DNA from 2 places in the Pseudoalteromonas aquimarina genome. Region 1 is predicted to be linked to the other one. Evidence: predicted binding sites of a transcription regulator. Region 1 holds the regulator's gene; the other holds the start of a gene.
The links. The regulator LexA, encoded in region 1, represses DNA repair genes until DNA is damaged. The targets are predictions, from matches to a motif close to TACTGTATNNNNATACAGTA.
Positions count from the first base shown of each region.

Region 2: dinB (DNA polymerase IV) is a predicted target of LexA. The motif match lies at 9,856-9,875, and genes of this name have one in related genera.

Region 1 covers NZ_JBMMUG010000005.1:203,814-215,871, reverse strand. The annotation lists gene AAEU29_RS14185 (EAL domain-containing protein) at 1-262, shown strand, start outside; gene AAEU29_RS14180 (GGDEF domain-containing protein) at 271-1,275, opposite strand; gene AAEU29_RS14175 (DUF885 domain-containing protein) at 1,590-3,383, shown strand; cyclic di-GMP riboswitch class I at 3,468-3,551, opposite strand; gene AAEU29_RS14170 (potassium channel family protein) at 3,725-4,786, shown strand; gene AAEU29_RS14165 (hypothetical protein) at 4,824-5,072, opposite strand; gene AAEU29_RS14160 (EVE domain-containing protein) at 5,176-5,628, opposite strand; gene tesB (acyl-CoA thioesterase II) at 5,703-6,563, shown strand; gene plsB (glycerol-3-phosphate 1-O-acyltransferase PlsB) at 6,590-9,001, opposite strand; gene lexA (transcriptional repressor LexA) at 9,252-9,869, shown strand; gene coxB (cytochrome c oxidase subunit II) at 10,211-11,341, shown strand; gene ctaD (cytochrome c oxidase subunit I) at 11,341-12,058, shown strand, end outside.
Region 2 covers NZ_JBMMUG010000006.1:129,776-141,833, reverse strand. The annotation lists gene AAEU29_RS15825 (Na(+)-translocating NADH-quinone reductase subunit A) at 1-66, shown strand, start outside; gene AAEU29_RS15820 (NADH:ubiquinone reductase (Na(+)-transporting) subunit B) at 71-1,270, shown strand; gene AAEU29_RS15815 (Na(+)-translocating NADH-quinone reductase subunit C) at 1,263-2,009, shown strand; gene AAEU29_RS15810 (NADH:ubiquinone reductase (Na(+)-transporting) subunit D) at 2,009-2,638, shown strand; gene nqrE (NADH:ubiquinone reductase (Na(+)-transporting) subunit E) at 2,649-3,257, shown strand; gene nqrF (NADH:ubiquinone reductase (Na(+)-transporting) subunit F) at 3,278-4,504, shown strand; gene AAEU29_RS15795 (FAD:protein FMN transferase) at 4,599-5,621, shown strand; gene nqrM ((Na+)-NQR maturation NqrM) at 5,783-5,995, shown strand; gene AAEU29_RS15785 (M56 family metallopeptidase) at 6,069-7,952, opposite strand; gene AAEU29_RS15780 (BlaI/MecI/CopY family transcriptional regulator) at 7,962-8,345, opposite strand; gene AAEU29_RS15775 (LytR/AlgR family response regulator transcription factor) at 8,400-9,152, opposite strand; gene AAEU29_RS15770 (DUF3192 domain-containing protein) at 9,299-9,664, opposite strand; gene dinB (DNA polymerase IV) at 9,884-10,939, shown strand; gene AAEU29_RS15760 (M17 family metallopeptidase) at 11,030-12,058, shown strand, end outside.

The DNA.
Region 1 (12,058 bases):
TGGTACTGGTGACAATACATTATTAGCCCTTCGCAAGTGGCCAGTCGATATTGTGAAGCTAGATGGCAGCTTTATTCATGAATTGGAGCAAAAACAAGATTCTTGGTATTTTCTTGAAAATATTATCAAGTTGGCGCACAGCTTAGGCGTTGTTGTTGTATGTGAGCAACTTGAGTCTGAGCAGCAGGTAAAATGGGCCAAAGAATTGGGCAGCGATGGTTTACAAGGGTTTAAACTTGCACTGCCCCATTCGGTAAGTTGATTTAAGCGTTAGGCTGGGTCGAAGAATACGTTATTCTTGCCCTGCAGTTTTGCTCTTGCTACCGAGTGTCTTGCTGCTGCCGTCAGCTGATTTAGATTATTGTCATGCATTTCACTGATGCCCAATGAAATAGTCAATGTTGGCAAACGTCTGCCACTTCGCGAGCTGATAAACTTCAGCTTTTCTACACCTGAGCGCATTCTTTCTGCAATTTCTTTGGCTGTTTGCAAGCTTACATCAGGCAATAAAATGATGAACTCTTTCCCTTTGGTTCGAACAGGTAGTCCACTTTCTTGAACATAAGAGCGAATTTTTTTGGCCACTTTACCAATAACCACATCGCCAACGGCTTGACCGTACTTCTCATTGAAGTCATTAAAGTCATCAATATCAATGGCGATTGCACAGATAGACTTTCCTTGCTCAACCCAAACAGCTGCTTTATCGGCCATGTATGTTTCTTTATACAAACCTGTTAGTGGATCGACATGTCGCTGCTTTTCAATTTTTTGTAATTGCTGTTGGCAGATCTTGAGTTCTTGTCTGGCTTGCAATAATGATTCGTGCACATGTTGTTGCGAGCCTTTAAGCTCATAACTGGCATTGATTAAATCTGCGATAAGTTGTTTAGCTTCGCTGATATCTGCATCATCAATTGCAATTAAACTGCTGTCGAGAGTCGCAATGTATTTATTGACAGTATCACTGCTTTTATCAATTGATGTATCCATAGTGTCTAATGTTTTTGAGACACCTTGAATTAATTCTTTTTGGCTTGAATCTTGTTCAGATAGATAGCGATTGAATAGATTTTCTAGGATGAAATTATCTAATTTTTCATCGGCGGCGAGTAATCCTTCCAATTCTTCACACAAAGCATCGTTCGATTTTGATATATAGCTGTAAACTGTATGATAGTTGATCGGAATAGGTGGTAAATTATACCTTTCTAAAAACCAGCAAACCTCCGTCATTTTTTGCTGCGCTTGTGCCATGGAATCATGGTACTTCATAAAATCCCAACCTCAGTGGTTAATTACCGCTTAAATATTCACCCTAAATTATTAGCAACCTTCATCCATTAAAGTCCTAAGTAATTAGAAAACAATTTTTCTATTTTGGGAATAGGAAAAGTCTATTAATTATCAAAAAAAAGTGATTTTTTCACTATGAATAATGCCAAAATTTACTAATTGGAAATTATCGCTATAGAAATAGTTAAAAACCACTATCTGTATACTGAAATGTTGACTTAGTCGCAAATAAGTTGAGATTAAAAAATGAAATTGCGTATGCTGGTACGAAATAATCATTTTGGTTTTAGTTTATGAGAACAATAAAAGTATCCTTACTGACGTTAGCCTTATCGAGCGCTTTATTAATAGGCTGCCAATCAACAGACAATTCAACAGCTTCGCAACCAGTTGTTTCAGAAGCGCAAACGGCACAGCAATTTGAGAAACTAGCAGAGAAAATAGTCGGATACCGCAATAGTATTGATCCGTTTAAGAATAAAGAGGGTGTCGATGGTTACTTTTTACAAAACCTCTCAAGTGAGTTTTTAGCAGAAAATTTTACTAAGAATCAGGCATTTTTAAATGAGCTCAACAGCATCAATGTTGCGCAACTTGATGAGCAAAACCAAATTAACCATTCAATTATGCTTTCTCAGGTGAAAAATGAGGTTGATGAATATCGCTTTAATGCCCATTACATGCCTTTAACCTCAGAGTTTGGTTTTCACTCTGCGCTGTCATTTATGGTTTCAAGCAGTAGCTTTAAAACAGTAGGAGATTATCAGCTGTATTTAAATCGCTTAGCAGGGGTAAAACGCTATTTTGAGCAAAATATTTTTTGGATGAAAAAAGGCATTGAGATTGGCTTAACACAGCCAAAACCAGTACTTGTTGGTTATGAAGAGTCAATCAAAGCGTACCTAGTTGATGAGCCAAGCAAGTCAGCTTTTTACAAACCGTTTATTACTAAGCCTGAGCATATTTCTGACAAAGAGTTTGCTGAGCTGCAAGGTAAAGCTAAAGCAATTATTGCAGAACAAGTAATCCCTGCGTATGAAAACTACCTAGTTTTCTTCGAATCTGAATATCAACCAAATGCGCGCGCTGAAATAGGTATATCATCAACACCAGGTGGAGTGGATTATTACCAGAATCGGGTGAAATACTACACCACAACCAATATGACTGCAGAGCAAGTACACCAACTTGGTTTGCAAGAAGTAAAACGTATTCGTTCAGAAATGCAACAAATCATCGATTCAACAGGTTTTAAAGGTAGTTTTGCGGAGTTTGTGCAATTTTTAAGAACTGATCCGCAGTTTTATGCCAAATCAGCTGAAGAGTTATTGAAAGAAGCATCGTATATTGCCAAAAAAGCGGATGCGCAATTACCTAAATTCTTCAAACTACTACCGCGCACGCCTTATGGTGTTGAACCAGTACCAGATTCAATTGCACCCAAATACACTACAGGTCGCTATGTGGGTGCCAATAGAGATACCGACCCAGGTTATTATTGGGTAAATACATATGGTTTGGATAAGCGCCCATTATACGTGTTAGAAGCGCTGACTTTACATGAAGCTGTGCCGGGGCATCATTTACAAATATCTCTTAATAAAGAACTAGAGAATGTTCCTGACTATCGTCGCAATCACTATATTTCGGCATTTGGTGAGGGGTGGGGGTTATACTCAGAATACCTTGGCAAAGAAATGGGATTTTACCAAGATGCTTATAGCGACTTTGGCCGTTTAACTTATGAAATGTGGCGTGCTGCACGTTTAGTTGTAGACACAGGTATGCATTTATTTGGTTGGAGCCGTGAACAAGCGATGACTTTTATGCAAGAAAACTCAGCATTATCATTGCATAACATCAAAACAGAAACGGATCGCTATATCTCATGGCCGGGTCAGGCCCTTTCATACAAAATAGGTGAATTAACGATTAAACGATTACGTGCGAAAGCTGAAGCTGAGTTAAAGCAAAACTTTGATATAAGAGAATTCCATTATCAAATCTTAAAGAATGGTTCATTACCGTTAGATTTATTAGAACGTCAAATTGATAGATATATCGAATTGGCTAAACAAGAAAAATAAAATAAAGGCTGCTTCAAGCCACGTAATTTTTATAATGTTACAATGGTTTCGAAGCAGCCTACATAGCCCCCGACCTGTTAAAGTGGTGGCAGCACCGCAATCATAGGAAACTCCCTTAGACCGATAGCTTTGCGTCCCCAGTTTTCACTGAGTTTGCCCTTTTCGAACTCAACAGTTCAATTTAAGTTTAGAACGAGTTTTCGTTTTTGACACTTTTAATTGTTTTTTTTTCCAATCGTGTAAACTTGTTATAGTTTTTAAAGAGATTTTGGTACTCGCTTGCTCATTTGATGGGTAAAAGATAAAGTGCCTTTCATTAAGTTAATTAAATTATAGTTATCATGAACTTAGTTATTAAGAAAATTTTAATAGCTATTCGGCGACATATTCACCATGTTAGTTGGACATCGGTGGTTTCGCTGCTTGCATTACATATGTTCTTAACATGGGCGTGCTTATATGCGGCGAGAGAAACGGAGCTGTTAGCGTTAAATCAATTTATTTATTACTACATAGTAACCACCTCTACGGTGGGTTATGGCGACTTAAGCCCTGCTACTGAGTGGGGCAAACTATTTGTTGCCTTAGTGCAAATCCCAGTAGGTTTGGCACTTTTTGGTGTTGTTTTAGGTAAAGTTGGACAAAGTATTACGGGGTTAATCAAAGCATCTATGACGGGCGATAAAGATTTTTCAGGACAAACAGAGCACATTATCATTTTTGGCTATCACCATGCGCGCACACGCAAGATGATTAACTACATATTGGCAGATAATAAACGCTTGGAGCGACGAATTTTATTGGCTGTAGATGAGGAAATGACGCATCCATTTTCAGATAATCCACATGTTGATTTTGTTAGGCTTTCCAGTTTCACTGACCTTGATGAACTAAAGCGAGTGTCTATTGATGGCGCTGATAAAGTGATTGTGGATGGTGCTGATGATGATCAAACTTTCACAACTGCGCTAAAAATTAGTCGTCTCGTAAATGATAAATGCCATATCAGTGCTTATTTTCTCGATGAAAGCAAAAGCGAGATGCTTCGAGAGCATTGTAAAAATGTTGAATCTACCAGCTCTAAGTCAGTGGAAATTCTAGTACGCTCTATGCAAGACCCTGGTTCAAGTCGTATTCAAGAAGAGTTGCTATCAACATTGCATGGCGATACGCAGTTTAGTTTAGAAGTGGGTAAGGTGAAAGAAGGCCTTAAGTTTGAAGCATTATTCTTTTATTTCAAAAAGGAGTGTGATGCAACGATACTAGGGGTTGCGCAAAATCGCGTTGGTGATGGTTTAGATTTGAACCCACCACTGGATATGGTGATTAAACAAGGTGATATTTTACACTATATGGCAGTGGAACGAGTATTAAGTGACGAGATTAACTGGTCATCACTATAAATTTTAAGCAATTAAAAAGGCAACGAAAGTTGCCTTTTTAACGAATGCTATAAGCTGGTTCCATATCGACTTCACCAAGATGATCAATGGTGGCGTAGATAGAGTCGCAGCGAGCGAATGCTAAATAGTTGTTTTCTAATTTTCGAGCAAACGCGAGCTGATAGCCATAACGATTTAACTTATTCAACTCAACTTTTTGTGCAAAGCTTAAATTTTGCCAAAAGTCGTTTAAATCGCGCTCTCCCTGCCTTCTATCATCTAAAGGGTTCTTTGTTAAAGCGGACATAGTTTATTCGCAGTTAAAAAATAGACAATTGATATTAATACATACCAAAGAGTTGTGTCTAGTCCGATCAGGTAAAGAGTCTTAAATCAACTGTGAAAACAATTTAACCGTATGTATTTAAAATATATTCCCACTCACTTTCGGTGACAGGCTGTATCGACAAGCGACTACCTTTTTGCACTAAGTACATAGATTCGAGTTGTTTATCAGCTTTTAATTTAGAAAGCGCAATAATGCGTAATTTATCGACAAATTCAAGAGTCACACTGGTCCATCTTGGGTTGTCTGTAGTTGATTTGGCATCGTAATATTTTGACTGACTATCAAACTGGGAAGGGTCTGGGAAAGCTGTTTTAATTACCTTGGCTACTCCAACAATTCCAGGTTCTTTGCAGCTTGAGTGGTAAATAAAAACGAGATCGCCCAATGCGACTTGATCTCTTAAAAAGTTTCTTGCTTGGTAATTGCGGATCCCATCCCAAATTTCTTTATTTTTACGTTTTAAATCGTCAATCGAAAACTCATCAGGTTCGGTTTTAAATAACCAATATTGCATTACCCATTCTCGCTAATGTTAAAGTAACCAGTGTTTGCTATTATAGCGTTACTAGCAAATTACGAAATAGTGTTATGAGTCAGGTACTAGACGATCTTTTAGCGTTACTTAAGTTAGAAAAAATTGAGCAGGGATTGTACCGAGGTCCAAGTCAGGATCTTGGCTTCAAAGCGGTATTTGGAGGTCAAGTAATGGGCCAAGCCTTGTCCGCTGCCAAGGAAACCGTTGCAGAAGATAGGCAAGTGCATTCACTGCACTCGTATTTTTTAAGGCCAGGTGATGTTGCGCATCCAATTGTCTATGATGTTGAAAACATACGTGATGGTCGTAGTTTTAGTACGCGCAGAGTAAAAGCAATCCAGTTTGGTAAACCAATTTTTTACATGACTGCGTCATTTCAAGTGGAAGAGCAAGGTGTTACTCACCAGGCGGCTATGCCGAATGTACCTGGGCCTGATAAGCTGCCATGCTCACTTGATGTATATCGAGAGCATAAAGATTTAATCCCTGAGAAAATCCGCAATAAAATAATTTGTGATAAGCCGATTGAAATGCGTCCGGTGAATTTTCAAAATCCATTTAAGCCGGTTGTGACTTTGCCTGAACGTTACGTGTGGTTTAAAGCCAATGGTGATATGCCGGATGATCCGCGTGTTCATAAGTATCTATTAGCATATGCATCTGATTTTGAGTTTTTACCAACAGCATTACAGCCTCATGGGTTGTCATTTTTACAACCAGATATGCAAGTGGCAACAATAGATCATGCAATGTACTTTCACCGTCCTTTCCGTTTGGATGATTGGATTTTATATGCGGTTGATAGTCCAACAGCAAGTGGCGGCCGTGGTTTGGTACGTGGGCAGTTCTTTAATCAGCAAGGTGAGCTGATAGCCTCAACCATTCAAGAAGGTGTTATTAGGCAATACAAATAGAAAAGGCGGTTAAACCGCCTTTTTATTTAGTTTTCCAATGCGCTGGCTATGCGAGGTGCAAGTTGCTCTGCAATAATTTCGCTGAGCTTATGGGTGGTTTGATTGCCTGAGAGCTTGCCTTGTTCGCAATCATTAATCATATCGTTTTGTTTTAAAGTACAAATAAAGCCAGACAGTATTTTCTTGTCAAAAAACTCTGGCGTATCAATACCAAACAGTTGTGCTAGTTGCTGTGCAAACTCTTGGCTTTGCTGTTCTAACTGCTCTTGTGAAATACCATCAGTCGCTAAAATCAGTTTAATTACACTGGCGTAGCGAATCAGAGTGCATTGAATAAAACGGGCTAATAAATTGAGCTGAGCTAATGATTTGCTGTTTGGGTTAACAGCAATTGAGTCATTTTCTATGGTAACAAAGCCAATACTGCTTAACGCGTCAATTGACTCGTTGATGTAATTTTCACAATACGGCTGCATAAACCACTCTTGTTTAAATAGTGGGTAAAGCGCTTCTACCTGGTGTATTAGTTTTTCACGCGAAATTTGCTTATGACTAACTAAAATTGAGCTAATTAAACTCGGCACTGCAAATAAATGAAGCACATTATTTCGATAATAATTGAGTAACACTTTTTGCGTGTCTTTAATGCGAATAACATCAACACGGCTTTGTGTAATCGTTTCAAACTTATCTAATTTTAATGCGTGTTCTAACAGCTGTTCAGCACTTTGTTCTGGTAGGCTTACATCTTGGCTATATGGTGCAATTTCTAGCAGTCTTAAATAGCTTGTCATAGATGCGATAAGTTCAGTTTTTGTCATTGCTTGCTTATCGGTATTTAGCAAAATGCACGACATTAATGTAACCGCATTAATTGCAGCTGCGTTGTTAATATTAACCATTACAGAATCAGCTAACTTACCTACCATAGGAGTAAGCCAAGAGGGTTTATTTGAAGCATTGATGCTGTCACGCCAATCTGATTGGTGATGTGTAAGGTACTGATTAATGTTAATTGGTTCGCCAAAATTAACATTGCCTTTACCGTAATTCTTTAGCTTTCTTAGTGTTTTAAAAACACCCAAAACAGATTCGTTTTTCTTTTGTTGTCCAGCTAACTCACCTAAGTAAGTATTAACTTCCATTACGTGTTCGTAGCCAATGTAGACAGGCACAATTGAAATTGGTCTATCGATACCGCGCAAAATTGATTGTAATGTCATTGCCAGCATTCCGGTTTTAGGTGGCAGTAAACGACCTGTTCTGCTGCGGCCACCTTCAGTATAAAACTTAACGGCGTACCCTTTAATAAACAGCTGGCTTAAGTATTCACGAAATACCGATGAGTAAAGTTTGTTGCCTTTAAATGAACGACGTAAGAAGAAAGCTCCACAGCGCCTGAAAATAGGGCCTGCAGGCCAAAAGCTTAAATTGATGCCAGCCGCAATATGCGGTGGAACATAGCCTTGATGATAAATGACATAAGTCAGTAATAAGTAATCCATATGGCTGCGATGGCAGGGCATATAGATAATTTCATGACCTTTGTCAGTGAGTTCTTGAATACGCTCTGGATTATTAACTTCAATCCCGTTGTAAAGCTTGGTCCAAAGCCAAGTAAGAATTCGCTCGGAGACACCAATCATTGATTCGTTGTAATTAGCGGCAATTTCATCTACCAACTTGATGGCATTATGACGTGCTTCAGTGATTGAAATATTTTTACTTTTTGCTTCTTCTTCTATCGCTGCTTTTACTGACGCAGAAGCAAGTAGCCCTTGATAGAGTTGATCACGTGAAGGTAATTTAGGGCCAAGAGCTGCCAGTTTTTGGCGTTTAAAGTGTACGCGAGCAACGCGAATTAATTTATGCGGTAAATCGCTGCTTTGTTTTTTTCCTGAGAGCTCAGATAGCTGCAAAGGGCGACTAAAACGAATTAAATTGTCGCGACCAGAAAGTAAGACAACAAAGAGTTTGCGTAGCCAGCTTGGAGTTAGCGAGCTCGATAAAATAGTACCAAGTCCGGGTTTTTCTTTACCAGGATTACGTCCCCACAAGATAGTCACAGGAATAACTTGTAAATCATTAACATCAGATTGTTTTAATGCGTTGAAAATTTCTTCGCTTATAGCAAGTGCTGGGCTTTCTTTTTTCGCTTTACCAAAAAGCGGTGAGCGATGGTGAATTGGTATATAGCGAGGAACTTGTTTTGAGCCAATCTGTTGATTAGTTTGCGGGTCAGGTAGTCCTAACTTGTTACAAGTGGTTTTTAGTACTGCTGCATCAGCAAACGAATTTAATAAAGTGATATAAACGGTTGGCTTATTTACATCAATACCAAGATTGTCCAAAGGGTGTTCCGGTACAATTTTAGAACGCACAAAAAGCTTGTTCATACCGTTTGCGAACCATTGAATCAGAGTACTAACCAAATTCATATAACCAACCTAAAACAAAAAGGGGCGCTAGCATACCAGTTAACGTAAAAAGATTAAATAACTGGTCATGCCAGAATAAAAATAAAGCAATTGAGTGTACAACTGTAAGCATTATTTTCTTGCTTATACAAAAGTTTCTAAAAGAAATGTAATTATTAAGCATAGCGCGAATTATCAAAGAATTAAAAGTTGCGAAATAGTAACAACTGTATATACTCACAGTTACCTGTACTGTATGGAAAACCAGTGAATGAGACCATTAACTAAACGCCAAGCGCAAATTTTAGAGCTTGTTAAAGTATTTATTAAAGATACCGGCATGCCCCCAACGCGTGCTGAAATTGCCTCTACATTAGGATTTAAAAGTGCCAATGCAGCAGAGGAACATCTTAAGGCTCTTGCTAAAAAAGGGGTGATTGAGATGGTACCTGGCGCGAGTCGAGGTATTCGTTTAGTTGAAGAGGAAGAGCCAGAGCAACTAGGTTTGCCGCTAATTGGTCAAGTAGCAGCGGGCTCACCAATTTTGGCTCATGAACATATTGAAAGTCATTATCAAGTGGATCCCAATCTTTTCAATCCATGTGCTGATTTCTTACTTCGCGTTAAAGGTGAGAGTATGAAAGATATTGGCATTATGGATGGTGATTTATTAGCTGTTCACCGAACTCCTGTTGCTAATAATGGGCAAGTTGTTGTCGCGCGCGTAGATGAAGATGTAACGGTTAAGCGCTTTGAAAAAGCAGGTAAGCATGTGTTACTACATGCTGAAAATGAAGCATTTGATACCATCAAAGTCGATTTAGAGCACGATCACTTTAATATTGAAGGATTAGCTGTTGGCGTTATTCGAAACGCAGATTGGATGTAAATAAAAACAGTTAATAAGTAAGGCTAGTCGCTAATGTTACTAGCCTTATAAACTAAGCAAACACTTCTTAACAACACATTTCTAGTGTCAAATCCCCTTACTTAAATATCGCTAACTTGTAGATTTATAAAAAATTTATCTTAAATTTGACTTGCGTAAAAATTAATCGTTTACTAGACCTTAGTAGTAACCTTTGTTTTCTTTGAGCTTAAGTGCGGGCTTTGAAAACAAAATATAATAAAGAAAATGGAGTGATGCTGTAGTGCGTCGTGTGATCAAATCACATTAACTTTCACTGACCATTTCCTAACAACATAATAATAATTAGCAAAGGAGCGAGCATGAGGTTAGTTAAACTATCCTTATGGTTACTATTGAGCTTTCCTTTTTTAGCAGTTGGGACGAGTCAATATAACTTACCTGTTGGGGTGACGGACATCAGCCGTGATGTTTACGAGCTCCATATGACCATATTTTATATCTGTTGCGTTATTGGATTAGTCGTATTTGCCATCATGTTTTGGGCAATTATCCATCACCGTAAATCTAAAGGGGCTGTTCCCGCCCAATTTCATGAAAGTACCAAAGTTGAAATTTTGTGGACAGCAATTCCATTTGTCATTTTGATTGCCATGGCGGTTCCTGCCACCAAAACATTAATTGCAATGGAAGACACCACCAAAGCGGACCTGACAATCAAAGTCACAGGCTCGCAATGGAAATGGCATTATGAATACCTTGACCACGATGTGTCGTTCTATTCGGTGTTATCAACCCCTCGAGAGCAAATAACCAATCAAGATGAAAAAACAGAAACCTATTTGTTAGATGTTGATAAGCCATTAATCATTCCAAAAGGCAAAAAGGTACGTTTTTTAATGACATCAGATGATGTTATTCACTCTTGGTGGGTGCCTGAATTTGCTGTGAAAAAAGATGCCAATCCTGGTTTTATCAATGAAGCTTGGACACGTGTTAATGAAACCGGTATCTATCGTGGGCAATGTGCTGAACTGTGCGGTAAAGACCATGGCTTTATGCCAGTTGTTGTTGAAGTAAAAGAGCCTGCTGAATTTGATCAATGGCTCGTTAATGCGCAACTAGAAAAAGCACAAGCAGCAGCTGCTGAGAAAGCATCGCTTGATTTGACTCTATCTAAAGAAGAGTTAATGACACTTGGCGAACAAGTTTACATGGCAAATTGTGCTGCATGTCACCAACCTACAGGTATGGGATTGCCAGGCGTATTCCCAGCTCTCAAAGATAGCCCCATTGCACTTGGCGATGTTAAAGCGCATATCGGCATTGTGGTTCATGGTAAACCTGCAACTGCGATGCAAGGCTACAGTAAAATGTTGTCTTTAAAAGAAATTGCAGCAGTGGTGACGTTTGAGAGAAATGCTTGGGGTAACAATACAGGTGATTTAGTTCAACCTAGTGATATTCAAGAATCTATGGGAGAAGCACAATAATGACAACAATAGCTGAATCTCATCATCACCATCATGCCCCAACAGGCATCAAACGTTGGTTATTTACGACAAACCACAAAGATATTGGCACGCTTTATTTATTATTTGCACTGCTGATGTTTTTGACTGGTGGCGCAATGGCGCTAGTGATCCGCGCTGAATTATTCCAGCCTGGATTGCAATTTGTAGAACCTCACTTTTTTAATCAAATGACAACTGTGCATGGTTTAATTATGGTTTTTGGTGCCGTAATGCCTGCATTTACAGGGCTTGCAAACTGGATGATCCCAATGATGATTGGTGCGCCAGACATGGCTTTACCAAGAATGAATAACTGGAGTTTTTGGATACTGCCTTTTGCATTTTTTATTCTGTTAATGTCGCTTTTTATGGAAGGCGGCGGTCCTGCATTTGGTTGGACTTTTTACGCACCTCTTTCAACTACTTATAGTAATGACAACACTGCGCTATTTGTTTTTGCGGTTCACATAATGGGTATTAGCTCGATTATGGGGGCAATCAATGTGATTGTAACCATCGTTAATATGCGTGCTCCAGGTATGACCTATATGAAACTGCCACTGTTTGTATGGACATGGTTAATTACGGCGTTTTTATTAATTGCTGTAATGCCTGTTTTGGCAGGGGCAGTGACTATGGTATTGACTGATAAATATTTTGGCACTGACTTCTTTAATGCGGCTGGTGGCGGTGATC
Region 2 (12,058 bases), on a different contig from region 1:
CCAGGTAAATACGAGTATGGTCCAATCCTTCGTGAACGCCTGACTACTATTGAGAAGGAAGGTTAATCCCATGGGCTTAAAGAAGTTTCTTGAAGATATCGAGCCGCATTTTGAACCAGGTGGTAAACACGAAAAATGGTATGCACTGTATGAAGCAGCTGCGACAATTTTCTATACACCAGGTCATGTAACAAAAACTGGCTCTCACGTACGTGATAATATCGACCTTAAACGTATTATGATCTTAGTATGGATGGCAACATTCCCAGCTATGTTCTTTGGTATGTTTAACATTGGTCATCAAGCGTCAATCGCGCTTGCTAATGGTTTTGCTTTAGGTGATTCATGGCAGGTTGCGTTATTCCAACTTTTTGGTGGTGATTTAACCGCTACTTCTGGTTGGGGCGCGAAAATGTTCTATGGTGCCTGTTTCTTCCTACCAATCTACGCAACTGTGTTTGCGGTAGGTGGTTTCTGGGAAGTACTATTTGCATCAGTTCGTAAGCACGAAGTTAACGAAGGCTTCTTCGTAACATCAGTACTATTCGCTCTTATCTTGCCTGCGACAATTCCGCTTTGGCAAGTGGCACTAGGTATTACCTTTGGTGTAGTAATGGCGAAAGAAGTATTTGGTGGTACAGGCCGTAACTTCTTAAACCCAGCATTAGCAGGTCGTGCGTTCTTATTCTTTGCATATCCAGCACAAATCTCAGGTGATACTGTGTGGACTGCGGTAGATGGTTTCTCAGGTGCAACTTACCTAGGTCAAGCTGTTGTTGGTAGCATCGACTACAACAACATGGAACTATGGTTAAATGCATTCTACGGCTTTATTCAAGGTTCTGTGGGTGAGACATCAACGCTAGCGCTTATGATTGGTGGTTTAGCACTAATCTATTTCCGTATCGCTTCATGGCGCATCGTACTAGGTGTGTTTGCTGGTATGGTTGCTACGTCATTCCTACTAAATGGTATCGGTTCTGAAACCAATAACATGTTTGCAATGCCTTGGCATTGGCACCTTGTCCTAGGTGGCTTCGCATTTGGTATGTTCTTCATGGCGACCGACCCAGTTTCTGCATCTTTCACAGATAAAGGTAAGTGGGCTTACGGTATTCTTATTGGTGTAATGGTTGTTTTAATCCGTGTAGTAAACCCTGCATACCCAGAAGGTATGATGCTAGCGATTCTATTTGCTAACTTGTTTGCGCCGTTATTCGACCACTTTGTAGTTCAGTCGAACATCAAGAGGAGATTGGCTCGTGGCTAGTAATAACGAATCTATCGGCAAAACACTTGGTGTTGTAGTTGGCCTATGTTTAGTGTGTGCGGTTGTTGTATCTATGGCAGCTGTTCAACTTCGTCCTCTACAGCAAGCAAACAAAACACAAGACGTTCAGCGTAATATTCTAGCTGCTGCTGGTTTTGCTGACGTGAAAGATGTGTCTGCTACGTTCAATGCAAACATTGAAGCTCGCGTTGTTGATATGAAAACAGGTGAGTTTGTTGACACAGATCCAAACAGCTTTGATTTTGAAATGACTAAGTTTGACGCTAAACGCAGCGTTAAATTAGACAAGAAAGATGACAAAGCAGGTGTTCAGCGTATGACAACTGAATCGCCAGTTTATTTTGCAAAAAATGACAGCGGTAAAGTTGAAACTATTATTCTACCAGTTCAAGGTTACGGCCTTTGGGGTATTATGTATGGTTTCTTAGCGTTAGATACTGACACTAAAACAGTTAAAGCGATTAACTTCTACAAGCACAACGAAACTCCAGGTCTTGGTGGTGAAATCCAAAACCCTAAGTGGACTGCTCAGTGGAAAGAAAAGCAGTTACCAGTTGATATCGTTAAAGGTACAGCAGGTTCTGACGTGCATAAAGTGGATGGTTTATCAGGTGCGACGCTTACTTCGGTTGGTGTTGATAACACATTCAAGTTCTGGACAAGCGAAAAAGCGTTTGGTCCATTCCTTGCGAAAGTACGTGAAGGAGCATTGAACTAATGGCTAATTCTAAAGAAATGAAAGAAGTCTTGTTTGGTCCTGTTTTTGCGAACAACCCAATTGCACTTCAAGTACTGGGTATTTGTTCTGCACTAGCAGTAACTTCAAGCCTTAAAAATGCGCTTATCATGTCAATCGCATTGACATTAGTAACGGCTTTCTCGAGCTTATTCATCTCGATGATCCGTAACCATATTCCATCAAGCGTACGTATTATCGTACAGATGACGATTATTGCATCATTAGTAATCGTTGTTGACCAAACTCTACAAGCGTTTGTTTACGCAACAGCGAAAGAGCTTTCGGTATTCGTTGGTCTAATCATTACTAACTGTATTGTAATGGGCCGTGCGGAAGCATATGCAATGAAGTCACCACCAATGATGTCTTTCCTAGACGGTATTGGTAATGGTCTTGGTTACTCAGTAGTACTACTTACAGTTGGTTTCATTCGTGAACTATTCGGTAAAGGTACGCTGTTTGATGTTGAAATCTTACCTTTAGTTTCTGAAGGTGGTTTCTATCAGCCAATGGGTCTTCTAATTCTTCCACCAAGTTCTTTCTTCATTATTGGTTTATTCATTTGGGTACTTCGTACTTATAAGAAAGACCAAGTAGAGAAAGCGTAAGAGGTAAGAGATGGAACATTATATTAATCTATTTATCAAAGCGGTTTTCATTGAAAACTTAGCGCTTTCTTTCTTCCTAGGTATGTGTACATTCCTAGCTGTATCAAAGAAAGTTACTACCTCTTTAGGTCTTGGTGTTGCTGTAATCTTCGTTCTTGGTGTTGCAGTACCAGTAAACAACTTGGTTTACCACAACTTGCTTGCTCCAGGTGCGCTTGAGTGGTTAGGTTACCCAGAAGCTGACTTAAGCTTCCTTAAGTTCCTAACATTCATCGGTGTTATTGCTGCACTTGTTCAGATCCTTGAAATGGCATTAGATAAGTTTTTCCCACCGCTATACAACGCGCTGGGTATCTTCTTACCGCTAATTACTGTTAACTGTGCGATTTTTGGTGCAGTAGCATTCATGGTTGAGCGTAACTATAACTTCACAGAATCAGTGGTATTTGGTATCGGTTCTGGTGTGGGTTGGGCGCTTGCGATTGTTGCATTAGCAGGTATTCGTGAGAAGATGAAGTATGCTGATATTCCTGATGGTTTACGTGGTTTAGGTATTACCTTCATCACTGTAGGTCTTATGGGTCTTGGCTTTATGTCATTCTCTGGTATTTCACTTTAAGGTAGCGAGGAAACTATACGATGGAAACTGTTGTATTAGGCGTAAGCATGTTCGTCGCTATTGTTGTAGTGTTAGTTTTAGTGATTATTGCAGCTAAATCTAAGCTAGTACCAAGCGGCAACGTAACAATTGGAATTAATGGCGATCCTGAAAAAGCGATCGTTACTCAGCCTGGCTCTAAGCTATTAGGCGCACTTGCTGATGCGGGCATTTTCGTATCTTCAGCATGTGGTGGCGGTGGTTCATGTGGCCAGTGTCGCGTAGACGTTCATTCAGGTGGTGGTGATATTCTACCAACTGAGCTTGACCATATTACTAAAGGTGAAGCGCGTGAAGGTTGTCGTTTAGCATGTCAGGTTGCTGTTAAAGGCGACATGGAAATTGAACTAGAAGAGTCAATTTTCGGTGTTAAAAAGTGGGAATGTACAGTTATCTCTAACGATAACAAAGCAACATTCATCAAAGAGCTTAAGCTTGCAATTCCTGATGGCGAATCTGTACCTTTCCGTGCAGGTGGTTACATCCAGATTGAAGCGCCAGCTCACCACGTTAAATATGCAGACTATGATATTCCAGAAGAGTATCGTGGTGATTGGGAACACTTCGGCTTCTTTGCACTTGAGTCAAAAGTTGACGAAGAAACTATCCGTGCATACTCAATGGCTAACTACCCAGAAGAAGAAGGCATTATCATGCTTAACGTGCGTATCGCTACGCCGCCACCGCGTGATTTAAGCTTACCTTGCGGTAAGATGTCATCTTACATTTGGTCACTTAAAGAAGGTGACAAGGTGACAATTTCTGGTCCGTTCGGTGAGTTCTTTGCGAAAGACACAGACGCAGAAATGGTATTCGTTGGTGGTGGTGCTGGTATGGCGCCAATGCGTTCGCATATTTTCGACCAACTTAAGCGTCTTAACTCTGACCGTAAGATGAGCTTCTGGTACGGTGCGCGTTCTAAGCGTGAAATGTTCTACGTTGAAGATTTTGACGGCCTACAAGCTGAAAATGATAACTTCGTATGGCACTGTGCATTATCAGATCCACAACCAGAAGATAACTGGGAAGGTTACACAGGCTTTATCCACAATGTACTTTATGAGAACTACTTACGTGATCATGAAGCACCGGAAGACTGTGAATACTACATGTGTGGTCCGCCGATGATGAACGCGGCAGTAATTAACATGCTGAAAGACTTGGGTGTTGAAGATGAAAACATCCTACTTGATGACTTCGGTGGTTAATTTTAACGTAAAAAGATAAATTTTTACGATACAGTTCAGGCTCCTAAATCAGCTATAATGGTTTAGGAGCTTTTTTATGCAAGATTGAAAATTTATGAAACGATTTTATTACTCAGTTTTTTTCTTATTTCTTTTTTTATTGATAGGCTGTGACCAGGCACCTAGTCAATCCAAGATGCAAGAAGTATTACTTCAAGGAAAAACTATGGGTACCACCTTTACAATTAAGGTGTTTGTGCCTGAAGAAAAAGTAACTGAGCTAAGCTTATTTAGTGATGTTACTAAGATTTTAAAAGACGTTAATCAATCAATGTCTACTTATATCCCAGATTCGGAAATCAATCAGTTCAATCGCTTACCTGCCGGCCAGAACTTTGTTATTTCTGAAGATTTTCGCCGTGTAACAGCAGAGTCTATTCGCTTAGGGGTAAGTACAGGCACGCTAGATGTAACTATGGGCCCTTTAATTGATTTGTGGGGCTTTGGTCCTGATAATCGCCCTGAAACGATTCCAAGTGATGCTGTAATTGCTGAAATTAAGCAGCGTATTGGTGTTGATAAACTAAAACTGACACCTAATGGCCTTATGAAAACTGTAGATGGACTTGAAGTTAGTTACTCTGCGACAGCGAAAGGGTATGGCATTGATAAAGTTGCAGAGTATTTAGATTCACTTTCTCTCACTAATTATATGGTTGAAATTGGCGGTGAAATTCGTACATCAGGCCATAAACCAAATCACTCTCCTTGGGTGTTAGCAATTGAACAACCGGATGCAGCGCCGGGTACTCGTGAGTTTCATAAGTTAATTAGAGTAAATGATATTGCGATGGCAACATCTGGCGATTATCGCATTTTTTATGATGTTGATGGTGTGCATTATTCTCATTTAATTCACCCTGAAACAGGCAAGCCAGTGCGCCAAGATTTAGTTTCGGTTACTGTACTACACTCATCTGCAATGACGGCTGATGGACTTGCTACAGCGCTCACAGTGATGGGTACAGAGCAAGCTAAACTCTATGCTGAACAGCATAACCTTCCTGTTTACTTAATTAGTAAGACCCCTGAAGGCCTTGTCACTTTCGCAAGTAAGGCTTTTGAGCCATACCTATAAGTTTTTTTCTGTTGGGTAGTTTAGATTTTTAAACTACCCAACTTTTCTTCTTTTATGCTAGGTGTTGTCAGAGCTTGCTTTGGCTTAACTATTCACCAATTCGTTATTACATTTTTTACTATTAAGTCGTATAATTGCACCACTTTTTTAAGGGGCCAACTATGTCTATCTTTTTTCTTACATTTGGATTATTAGTTATTATCGCACTTGCAATGGCTGTAGGTGTTATTGTGCAAAAGAAATCAATGGCGAGTAGCTGTGGTGGTTTAGGTGCAATGGGTATAGACAAGGTATGTGACTGTGACGATCCGTGCGAAGCACGTAAACAGCGCTTAGCAAAAGAGCGTCGCTGGAATAAAGACCGTATTATTTAGAAGACTAAAAAATTTTAATGAATAAAAAGGCCATCATATGATGGCCTTTTTATTATGTTATTGAAGTGTTTTATTAAAATCTTCTAGCAATTCTACTTCCGGTAACTGGTCTCAAGAATTGGCTTGGGTCATTAAAACTGAAGACTTTGCTAACTTTAGATTCAACCTTTGTATTACCTTGTAATGCAGGTTCAAAACGCCATTTTTGTAACGCTCTAGAAATTGTACGCTTAAAGTTTCTAGGTACACCAGATTGATATTCTATGTCTGTAATTTTACCGTTTACATCAACTGTAAATGTAACAGAGATATCTTCTTGGCCTTGTAAGTTAGAAAAAACTCTTGGGTACTCAGGCATTACTGACTCAAGCAGTTTTGCCTCGACAAATTTTGTTTTCTCAATAGGAGTTGAAACAGCCTCAGTTAGCACTTCTGTTTCAGTAATTTCAGATGATGTTAATGTTTGCTCTTCAACAATTACAGGCTGGGATTGCTCAAAGGCACGTGTAGTTACATTAGTCATCTCTAAGTTAACTGACGTTTGTACTTCTTCTTTTGAATCTTGAGTTTCAATAGCAAGCTCTTGGTTCTCTACAAATTCAACTTCTGTGTTAACAGCATCCTTAGTGGCAAGTGAAACGATTTCTGGCGCTTCAACAACTTCAGCTAATTGTTCGTAGGCAGTTTGTTTATTTACTATGTCTGCTTGTGCAATTGGGGCGGCAGATTCAGATTCTGGCAGTTCGTATGAAGCAGATTGACTTACTTGCGAAGAAACGGTTTCTTTCAATTCGGTTTTATTATTTGCACTATCTAAAACGGTATTGCTCGAAACTTGTTCATTTTTAGTTAAAGGTTTTGATGCTTCGACTTTTTTAGTTTCAACAGGTTTTGCATCGAGTACCATCACATGTTGATTCTCAAGCGGGGTTGTCTTGATAGGCTCAGCTTGAGTCATTGCAATTACTTTTGAAGCAGTGAAAATACTTGGGATCACAAGTACAGCAGCTAAAGCTGCAAGCCACTGATTACCATAACGCGGTGCACAACTATGTTGACCAACTGCACGGTGAATACGTGACTTCAGATCACCGCCAGTAGCAGCCATGGCAAGTTCTGGAATGTTTTGTCTCAGTACTTCGGCTTCAGTAAGCGCGCGTGCGTAGTGTAAGTGATTACCACAATGATGTAGCGCAATATCATCACAACAATATTCACGTTCAATACGAATTTGTTTTGAGATCCATTTTACTGCGGGGTGGAAAAATAATACTAATTCGACAAACGTTTGAATCAAATTTACCAAGTAGTCGTAGCGCTTAATATGAGCAAGCTCATGTGCCATTAACATTTCTAGTTGGGCAATAGTAAGTCCACTCGCTAAATTCGCGGGTAAAAGTACGACAGGTTTAATCCAACCAATAGCCATAGGAACTTGTGCTGTTAATGAAATAACTAAGCGCGAGCGTTTAGCAACAGATAGTTGCAGCTTAAGTTGATTAAAGATCTGTTCCAGTTTGTCTGAAGGCTGCACGATGTTAGTTGTAGTCAATTTATGAACTTGCAACATTTGCCAGCCAAGTCGCACACTTAGCAAGGCAACACCACACATCCAAGCGACAGCAATCAGCGGTGTGAAATCGGATAGGTACAATTGACCTATGACATCAGCTTGAGTTGCAACGGAAATCACGCTTGAACTTGCAAGGGCGGGAGCTGCTAAACTTGTCTGCTCTGGTTGTGATATAAGCAAGAAGGTAATTGTAGGGGCAATAACGCACAGTGTTAAACTTAATAACGAAACTAAATAACGAAGCTCGCTGTGTTTATTGCTTGTGAGTTTTTTAACACACAAAAGAATGCCAGCAATTGCTAAACCTTGCCATAAAAAGTGTAAAAGAGTTAGAGAAATAGAATGCAGAAGGTCACTTTCTAATAATGAGGGCAATATATCCATAGTGTTTGCTTACTTATTATTTTTTTCAAGAGAGTCTAAAAGAGTACGAATTTCACTGATTTCTTCTGAACTTGCTTTGTCGCCAAGTGCGCGCATAACAAGATCAAAACGTGAACCACCAAATGCTTTATTGACAATATCAGACAGCAAAGAAGATTGTGTTTGCTCCACAGAGTTAGCTGCAGAATAAACATGAGCTCGGGTTGATTCATCACGGGTGACAAGCCCTTTTTCATGCATAATTTGCAGCATTTTTAGAACAGTGGTGTAACCAATTTTTTGCGTTTCACTGATATGTTCATGTAACGTTCGTACCGTAGCAGGCTGAATACGCCAAAGCACATTTAAAATATTTAGCTCAGCACTGGTAGGTACGCGTTTATTTTTATTCATAATTACGTCACTTTTCGTAGATTAATCTTTACTCTAAGTGATTGAGTTAATTTGTCAACAAATTAACTCGTGCATATTTTGTTTGTAACGTCGAGACAGGTTGAGATTAGCCCCATTTTTAAGCGTTACAATATAGTCACCGTTGTCAGTTGGGCGTATTTCGCGAATAGCTTGCTTCTTAATAATTGCAGAGCGGTGAATTCGTATAAACCCGTAAGGCAATAGCTGTTGTTCCATTGAAGACAATGTTTGACGATGAAGAATAGTGCGTTCGTTTTCACTTAAATGCAGTTCAACGTAGTTGCCAGCACCGCCAACCCATGAAATTTCATCAGGTGTTAAAAATTTAATGCGACCAGCGTCTTTTAGAACAATTTGACGATCATCTGGCTTATTTGGGGTAAGCTTTTGCATTAATGAACTCACAAGGTCAAACTGCTTTTTCTCAGGGGAAAGCAAGCGAGCTAATTTATCAAATGTTTTGCCAAGACGAGAACTCGCAATAGGCTCCAATATAAAATCAAATAAATCAAACTCAAATGCCTTAGCGGCATCAATTCGATTATTAGATAACAGTACTATTTCAGTTGAACTTGCCAACGATTGTAATGTAATCCAATCGTTTTCTTTGATTAGCTCATTTTGAATAAAGAGTACTTTGGCGCTTGTTTCTTTACAGGCTTTTATTAAATTCGTAAAACAAGATTCAACATTACTTAATGCAAAAAGCGAGTTATCAATTTGTTTTGAGATAATGTCTTTGAATGCTGGGTCGTTATGACCAATTACCAGATTAAATCTATCCATTTTATCCACCTAATTACGATGCCTTTCGTATTTAATATTACGAAACTTATCGTAATAGTCAATGGTTAATTGTAAATGCTTATAAATGAATAGTTTTTTGGAGTTTTTAGAAGGAAGGAGCAAACTTAGTTGCTCCTTTGAATTGACTAGTTTTTAAGTTGGTTTAACGCATTTTCGCCCCAACCAGTTAACTGATTATTTTTAAAAACAAGCGGTGTACATTCGTCCTTAGTGGTTTTTCCATCAGAATGAATTGAGTTTGTTGCGTAATAAAGTACACGAAATTCAGTATCGCCTTGTTTAACTAATTCAGAAAAACTTGGTGTTCCCAATTTATTTATTACTTGTTGGTACTCTTTACCAAGTTCCATATTTGCGATTGCTTTACGATTGTTCTCATGGGTTCTTTCCCAGCTAGAAGTATGGCTGGTTTTGCCATCTCCACCAACAGCGACAACGCAACCTGTTAGTAATGGAAGAGTAAGTGCTGATGCTAAAACTAAGTATTTCATAAAAATCCTTGAATAAATTTCAAATATTATAATTTTCATTTCTAAAGCAGAAACGGTGCCATAAATTATTGTCATATTTATCAATAGTTTGATTTTTAATTATGTGATGTGTTTAGTGTTTAAAGCTAAATGTTAGGGATTTTGACTAAAAATATAGGCTTGCTGAAAGTTATTTAAATAGTTCATAATAGAACTGTATATATAAACAGTGTTTTTATTTTGAAAAAATTTATACATATCGATATGGATTGTTTTTATGCCGCTGTTGAAATGCGTGACAATCCCGATTTAAGAGATAAGCCCATCGCTATAGGTGGTAAACACCGAAGAGGGGTGTTGGCTACTGCAAATTATATTGCGCGCCAGTATGGTGTTCGTTCTGCTATGTCTAACTATAAAGCATTGCAATTGTGCCCAGACTTACTGATTGTGCCAGGTCGAATGTCGGTTTATAAAGAAGTTTCATGCCAAGTGCGCGAGATTTTTGCTAAATACACGGATTTAATAGAGCCACTGTCATTAGATGAGGCTTATCTTGATGTAACAGATTGCAAACTTCATTCTGGTAGCGCAACGTTAATTGCCAATGCTATTCGAGACGAAATTTATCAAACAACGGGGTTAACAGCCTCTGCTGGAATTGCGCCAATTAAGTTCGTAGCTAAAATCGCCAGTGATGAAAATAAACCTAACGGTTATTGCTTAATTCCACCTCACCGCGTAAATACATTTCTGAAGTCGCTCAACCTCAAAAAAATTCCAGGGGTAGGAAAAGTGACTCTGGAGAAATTAAATGCATCTGGCTTATTTGTTGGGGAAGACGTGCTTAATTTGGGATTAAACCAAATGCAGGTTAAGTTTGGCAATTGGGGGGCTGAGCTTTTTAAAAAGTGTAATGGGGAAGTGATTGGCAGTATTAATATGTCTCGAATTAGAAAATCACTTTCAGTTGAACATACTTATGAATACGACAAAACATCTCTTGAGCAGTGTTTGCAAGAACTGCCAAAACTTCGTGCTGAGCTTAATAAGCGACTTGAGGCTAAAGGTTTGATAAATAAAGTATCTAAGTTGTCAGTTAAAGTTAAATTTAATGATTTTGTGAGCACCACAGCTGATTATAGTTGTAATCAATTAGACGACGGAATTTTTGCTAGCTTAATTGAAAAAGCCTACCAGCGCGGGGCAAATAAAGGAGTGAGATTATTGGGTATAGGCGTTGGCATTGCTGATAGTCAATGTGCTCATGAGCAGCTTGCTATGTTTGAAACTTGAATTTTATAAATTTAACCCCATATTTAAGCCATCTTTTCTAAACTAACGCGATATTAAACAGCGTTATAATTCGTTCAGTAAGGTTTAAAAATGACTTCACCTAAGGCGCTTCAAGCGACATCTATTTCAGATTTACCTCAATACGTTGATGGCTTAATTATTATCTCGCCAGACTTATCTCTTTTACCAGATGAATTTAAAGAAAGTGTTTTAAAGACGGCTCAGTACGACAGACGTATTGGGCAAAAATCACTTTTATTGGTAAATGATGAAGCGCCTGGTAAGCGTCTAATTTTAGCGCCAACAGGTCCATTAAACCGTGACTATGATGATGTGCGTCGTTATTTTGATGCAGCAAAACAAGGGATTTTAGAAGCAAAACAAGCCGGCTCAACAAACCCCGCGATTCTAGTGCTTGGCAATCATGATGCGCGCTATCAGCAAGCAATAACTGTATCTTATTTAGGTGCCTGCCAAGCATTATGGCAACCACTTGAAGCACGAGAATTTCATGGTGCTGAAATTGAACCAATTCAGTCAATTACTATGATTGGTGAGTTTGATAGTCATTATGCTCATGCCATTGCAATGGGTCAGTATGCTGCTCGCGATCTATGTGGTACAGAGCCAGAGCGTATGGCTCCGCCTAGATTTGCTGAGTATTGTGAAGCCTTATTTGAAAATACCTCGGTTTCGGTAGAGGTGATTTCAGATACACAATTTATAGATAAGAATTACCCGATGCTTAGCACCGTTGCGCGTGCTTCATATGCGGTTGAACGCCACCATCCAAGAGTAATTAAACTTGAATATGTACCGCAAGGTGATATTGAAAGAACACTTTTATTTGTAGGTAAAGGCCTTGTATATGATACCGGTGGTGCTGACTTAAAAGTAGGTGGCGCAATGGCTGGTATGAGTCGAGATAAAGGTGGTGCAGCATCTGTTGCGGGCTTTATGAAAAGTCTAGCAGAACATCAACCTAAAGGCGTTAAAGTAATCGCGTACTTAGCTGTTGTTCGTAATTCAATCGGTTCTGACTGTTTTGTACCAGATGAAATTATAACTAGCCGTGAAGGTGTACGCGTACGTATTGGTAACACCGATGCTGAAGGTCGT